Chelatococcus sp. HY11: one gene and its partner. The protein of the gene in region 1 binds, or shares a complex with, the protein of each later gene. Links are inferred from orthologs where the notes say so. Each region holds a gene or a part of one and is shown in the gene's direction. Other genes may lie near its edges.

Evidence for each region.
Region 2: the proteins of KIO74_RS03980 (region 1) and dnaG are in contact, whole or in part, in a crystal structure (PDB 2R6A), measured with the Geobacillus stearothermophilus proteins. The link is inferred for Chelatococcus sp. HY11 from one-to-one orthologs. Residues at the interface, in WP_033016901.1 of Geobacillus stearothermophilus: Ser13, Glu15, Ala16, Gln18, Glu91, Leu92, Asp94, Ala95, Val96, Pro97, Thr98, Ala99, Ala100, Asn101, Tyr104, Tyr105, Ile108; in WP_049624496.1 of Geobacillus stearothermophilus: Lys456, Leu457, Leu458, Pro459, Ala460, Asn463, Ala464, Leu467, Leu535, Leu536, Ile537, Ala538, Gln544, Glu545, Asp548, Tyr549, His552.

The regions. Positions count from the first base shown.
Region 1 is NZ_JAHBRX010000001.1:807,197-810,247, reverse strand. The notes cover bases 72-3,051. They hold KIO74_RS03980 (replicative DNA helicase), read left to right. Parts: upstream 72-807; coding sequence 808-2,295; downstream 2,296-3,051. Other genes in these bases: alr (alanine racemase), read left to right, coding at 2,344-3,051; KIO74_RS03985 (cyclopropane fatty acid synthase), read left to right, coding at 72-600. In the rest of the region: more of KIO74_RS03985, read left to right, coding at 1-71. UniProt on the Escherichia coli protein: The main replicative DNA helicase, it participates in initiation and elongation during chromosome replication. Travels ahead of the DNA replisome, separating dsDNA into templates for DNA synthesis.
Region 2 is NZ_JAHBRX010000001.1:96,343-99,409, forward strand. What follows is about bases 72-3,067. They hold dnaG (DNA primase), read left to right. Parts: upstream 72-586; coding sequence 587-2,548; downstream 2,549-3,067. Other genes in these bases: KIO74_RS00445 (GatB/YqeY domain-containing protein), read left to right, coding at 72-185; rpoD (RNA polymerase sigma factor RpoD), read left to right, coding at 2,788-3,067. Also shown: more of KIO74_RS00445, read left to right, coding at 1-71. UniProt on the Escherichia coli protein: RNA polymerase that catalyzes the synthesis of short RNA molecules used as primers for DNA polymerase during DNA replication.

The DNA.
Region 1 (3,051 bases):
GGCGGGCTCGGCAATCAGGTCGAATTCCGCCTGCAGGACTATCGCTCACTGACGGAGACTTTCGATCGCATCATCTCCGTCGGCATGTTCGAGCATGTGGGCGTGCCCTATTATAAGGCCTATTTCGAAACGGTCCGGGATCGCCTGGCCGACGATGGTGTGGCGGTGATCCACTCGATCGGACGGATGGGGCCGCCCGGCAGCACGAACTCATGGATCGACAAGTATATTTTTCCAGGTGGCTATATCCCTGCCCTCTCGGAGGTCCTGCCCCACATCGAGAAGGCGGGCCTGGTTGTGACGGACATCGAGATCCTGCGCCTGCATTACGCGGAGACGCTGAAAGCTTGGCGTCAGCGTTTCCACGCGCGCCGGGAGGAGGTTCTAGCCCTCTATGACGAGCGCTTCCTGCGCATGTGGGACTTCTATCTCGCCGGTTCCGAGATGTCCTTCCGCCACGACGGTATGATGGTCTTCCAGGTTCAGCTCGCCAAGCAACAGGAAAGCGTGCCTCTGACCCGGGACTATATCGCCCGCCGGGAGAACGCCCTGCGCGCTCGGGAAGGCAAGCCTCGCGACCTGCGTCTCGCAGGTGAATAATTCGGTGTCGACTCCAGCGCGGAACGAGCCGCACTGTCGGCGCGCTGGTTGCGCGTGGAACAGTCAACGGGCAATCCGGCAACAGTGGACAATATTTATCCGCTGGTTGTGAATCGAGTGAGTTGCGGGACTTCCCCAGCCGTCGCGTAGGCCGACCCTTGGTCCGTGCTAGAGTGAGCGAAGCGACTCACGTGTTAGGGCGGTAAGGTGGCGGTGAATAGTCTGGTAGCGCGGCTTGAGACGGTGAGTGAGGCACAGTTCCGCCTCGCGCCGCATAACATCGATGCCGAGCAGGCGCTCCTCGGGGCCGTTCTCGTCAACAACGATGCCTATTTCCGCGTCTCAGACTTCCTTGAGGCGGAGCACTTCCAGGAGGAGGTGCACCGGCGCATTTATGAAGTCGCGACCAGCCTCATCAAAGCCGGCAAGATCGCGACGCCGATCACCCTGAAGACCTTCCTCGGCGATCAGGATCTCGGCGGCGTCACCATCCCGCAGTATCTGGCGCGCCTTGCCGCCGAAGCCACAACTATCATCAACGCCGAGGACTACGGCCGGACCATCCACGACCTCGCCGTCCGCCGCCGCCTGATCGAGATCGGCGAGGACATGGTCAACGAGGCCTATGATTCGGCCGTTGATGTCTCGCCGCGCGACCAGATCGAGGAAGCGGAGCGGCGCCTCTACGAGCTGGCCGAGACGGGGCGCTACGACGGCGGGTTTCAGAACTTCGCGACGGCGCTGACCGCCGCCGTCGATGTGGCGGCCGCCGCCTACAAGCGGGAAGGCAAGCTTTCGGGCCTCGCCACCGGGCTCCACGATCTCGACCGGATGATGGGCGGCCTGCAGCCGTCGGACCTCGTCATCCTCGCCGGCCGCCCCGCCATGGGCAAGACCTCGCTCGCCACCAACATAGCCTTCAACATCGCCAAGGCCTATCGCGGCGAAAAGCAGCCCGACGGCGCCGTGAAGACCATGAATGGCGGCATCGTCGGCTTCTTCTCGCTGGAAATGTCGTCGGAGCAGCTCGCCAATCGTATCATCGCCGAACAGGCGGGCATTCCCTCCTACAAGATCCGGCGCGGCGACATCCGCGAGGATGAGTTCTACAAGATCAGTGATGTCGCGCGTGAGATGCAGACCATTCCGTTCTACATCGACCAGACGGGCGGCCTGTCGATCGCCCAGCTCGCCGCCCGCGCGCGCCGCCTGAAGCGCCAGCGTGGCCTTGATCTTCTCGTGGTGGACTATCTGCAGCTTCTCTCCGGCTCGTCCAAGAAGGGCGAAAACCGTGTGCAGGAACTCACCGAGATCACCACCGGCATGAAGGCCCTGGCCAAGGAGCTCGCCGTGCCGATCGTGGCGCTGTCGCAGCTCTCGCGTCAGGTCGAGTCGCGCGACGACAAGCGGCCGCAACTGTCGGATCTGCGCGAATCGGGCTCAATCGAGCAGGATGCCGACGTGGTCATGTTCGTCTATCGTGACGAATATTATCTCAAGAACAAGGAGCCCAAGATGGGCACCGAGGAGCACTTCAAGTGGCAGGCCGAGATGGACCAGGCCCACGGCAAGGCCGAAGTGATCATCGGCAAGCAGCGCCATGGTCCGACCGGCACGGTCCAACTCTCGTTCCAGGCTGATGTGACCCGCTTCGGCAATCTGGCGCAGGAAGATCACCTGCCTGAGCAATACTGACGGTGGGCGCGCCGCGCCAACATCCGCTGAGATGAGGTTCCCCTCATTGTGACCGCTTCCGCTTTCCCCGATGCTTCCCTCGCCGGTGTCCGTGAGCCAGACGCCGGCGCCCTGCTGACCATCGACCTCAAAGCCCTTGTGAAGAACTGGCGCACGCTCGCCGGAGAGGCGCCGGACGCGGAATGCGCCGCGGTCATCAAGGCCGATGCCTACGGGATAGGTCTGGAGCAGGCGGCGCGCGCGCTCACGGATGCGGGCTGCACGACGTTCTTCGTCGCCCATCTCAGCGAAGCCGAGCGCTTCCGCTCCGTCAACAGCGCCGCGACCCTTTACGTGCTCAACGGCCTCCTGCCGGGAACCGCCGCGCATTTCGCCGCGATCAACGCCCGACCGGTTCTCGGTTCGCGCGAGGAAATCGAGGAATGGGGCGCCTATTGCGCCGCCGTCGGGAGCAAACTGGCCGCGGCGGTCCATATTGATACCGGCATGAACAGGCTTGGCCTACGGCTGGACAGCGCGACGAAGCTTGTCAGTGAGACCACGCTGATGGAAACCTTCATGCCGACGCTGGTGATGAGCCACCTGGTATCCGCCGAGGTTCCGGCGCTGCCGGTCAACGCCAGGCAGGTCAAGGCGTTCCAGGCCGCGCGTGCCCTCCTTCCCGGCGTCCCCGCCTCGCTCTGCAATTCGTCAGGGATCTATCTGCCGGAGCGGCCGCATTACGATCTACTGCGCCCGGGCTACGCGCTCTATGGC
Region 2 (3,067 bases), 710 kb from region 1 along the record:
TCCTGCCGCAGCAGCTTGATGAGGCCGAGGTCGCGGCCGCCATCGACGCGGCGATCGCCGAGACAGGCGCCGCCAGCATCAAGGACATGGGCAAGGTCGTCGGCCATCTCAAGGGCGCCTATGCTGGCCGCATGGATTTCGCCAAGGCGAGTGCTGCGGTGAAGGCCAAGCTGTCGGGCGCCTGAGGAGCTTCCGGTCTGTCGTTCTTCGGCACCGGGTGTCACCGATTGACGTGATGACGCGCGACGATTGCCTCCTCCTACCTCTCCCCGCCGGGGAGAGGTCGCGCCGCAGGCGCGGGTGAGGGGGACGCCCGCCGGAAAACGACAATCCCCTCACCCCAACCCTCTCCCCGCCGGGGAGAGGGAGAAAACCGGGTGGCCTTGTTCTCTCCATTGGCGGAAAAGCCGCGCGGCTCGGTGCATCACCACTGACCTGACGACACGTCTAGCTCCTGTGGACGAACGGGATAAGCCGCTCAACAGGGGATAACTTTCTCGCGCTGTGGTCGCGTCTTCCGGCGTGGCAGCGCGGCGATGCGGCTGCTCTTGCGTTGGCCGCGCTCGGGGACCATCCTTCGGTGATCATGCGTTTTCCGCCCTCGATTCTCGAAGAAATTCGGGCACGGCTGCCGGTGACGGCGGTGGTCGGCCGACGCGTTCGGCTGACCAAGGCCGGCCGCGAATGGAAGGGGTTGTCTCCTTTCAACGCCGAGAAGACACCCTCGTTCTATGTCAATGATCACAAGGGTTTTTACCACTGCTTCTCCTCCGGCAAGCATGGCGACATCTTCACCTTCCTGATGGAGACGGAGGGCGTGTCCTTTCCGGAGGCGGTGGAGCGGCTCGCGGCGGACGCCGGTGTCACCCTACCGAAGGTGTCGGAGGAAGCGCGGGCCGAGGAGGAGCGCCGGCGCGGCCTGCATGAGATCATGGACATGGCGGCGCGCTTCTTCGAGGCCAACCTGGCGAAGAAGGAAGGCGCGCAGGCCTCGCGTTATCTCGACGGACGCGGGCTCGGCCGCGAGGCGCGGGAGCGCTTCCGCCTGGGCTATGCCTTGCCCGACCGATTCGCGCTGCGCGAGCATCTGGCCGCCCAGGGTGTCGACGCGGACGCGATGATCGAGGCGGGCCTTCTGGTCAATCGCGAGGACGTGGCTGTTCCGCATGACCGTTTTCGTGACCGGATCATGTTCCCGATCACCGATGTCAGGGGCAGGGTGATCGCGTTCGGTGGCCGCGCGATGAGCGCGGACGCCCCGGCGAAGTATCTCAATTCGTCGGAGACGCCGCTCTTTCACAAGGGCCACGTGCTCTACAACCACCAGGCTGCCCGAAAGGCGGCGCATGACAAAAGCTCGGTCGTGGTCGTCGAGGGCTACGTGGATGTCATCGCCATGACCATGGCGGGCTTTCCGCATACGGTTGCGCCGCTCGGCACGGCGCTGACCGAGGACCAGCTCAATTTGCTGTGGCGCATGGCGCCGGAGCCGATCCTGTGTTTCGACGGCGATGGGGCGGGGCGGCGCGCGGCCTATCGCGCCATCGACGTCGCCCTGCCGCATCTCGTCGCAGGCCAGTCCCTGCGCTTCGCCTTGCTGCCCGAGGGGCAGGACCCGGACGATCTTGCGCGCAGTGGCGGCGCCTCTGCCATCGCCAAGGTGCTGGACAACGCGCAGCCGCTGGTCGACCTGCTCTGGATGCGAGAGGTGGAAGTGGCCTCCCTCGATACGCCGGAGCGCCGGGCCGCTTTGGAAAAACGATTGTTCGGCCTGCTCGCCGGCATCCGCGACGAAGACCTGCGGCGTCATTATCGGGCGGAGATCGGCGAGCGTCTTCGGCAATTGCTGCCGCAATCCGGTGGGCGTCGCGGCAATTACGGTAGCGGGCGAGGGCAGGGCTATCAGCAGGGGTCTTTCCAGCAGGGTGCTGGCTACGGCGGTCAAAATTTCGGGAGGAATGGCCGTGGTGGCCGGGATGCGCGCCAGCGGCCAGGTAACGCGCCGCTGCGGGCCAGTCCGAGCCTTGCTCGGCATCCGCTGTTCGCCGCCACGAGCGCCGGGGCGCCGCGGGAGGCCTTGATCGTGCTGACGCTTCTCGCCCATCCTGAATTGATGCACCGCTACGGGGAAGACGTGACTTCGCTTGATTTTGTCAATGCAGATGCGTTACGGCTGCGAGCCTGCCTGATCGACAGGGAAGCCTTGGCGATGGATGGGCCGAAGCCATCCAGTTCGCTACCGCAGGAAGTCGCGCTGGCAGCCGAGCGGCTGCGCGTCGTGGTGCGCCACGGGGATGTCTGGGCCTTTGATCGCGACGCCGAATTGTCGGCAGTCGAGGAGATATTGCGGCAAGCACTGACCTTGCATCGGCGCGCATTCACGCTACATAGCGAATTGAAGGCTGCCGAACGTGCGCTTGCCGACGACGAGAGCGAGGCGAATCTCGCTTGGCTGACGGAAGTGCGCACCCAGTTGACTTCGCTCGACGGAGCGGAGGCCGACAGGGAAGCGGCGAAGAAAATGTCAACCTCCCGTAACCGCCCTTAAGCGTGGCGGCGCGTTCGGGGCGGTGGAGTTGGTTGATGGTGCGTGGGCGCGAGGCGCCGCAGTTTTCGAGATTTTCGGTTCGGCTTGCCGCGACCGGGGGTTGGTTAACGGTTAGTCAAGCGGTCACGCGCTTGAATGAAGTATGAGACGGGTGGCTGAGCGTCGGGGCTCATGCTGCCTTTTTGTCTATGAGCGCATATGGCTGACGCGATAGGCTGTGTGCGAGTGGAGCATGGAACATGGCGACGAAGACGACCGAGCGGGAAGACAACCAGGAAGTCGCAGAGCCGCAAGCTGACGGCCCGTTGCTCGATCTCAGCGATGGCGCTGTCAAGCGCATGATCAAGGTCGCCAAGAAGCGCGGCTATGTGACCTATGACGAGTTGAACGAGGTTCTCCCCTCGGAGGAATTTTCCTCCGAGCAGATCGAGGACGTGCTCGCCCAGCTTAACGAGATGGGCATCAACGTCATCGAATCGGAGGAAGCCGACGATTCGAACAGCGAGGGTGAGAGCGAGG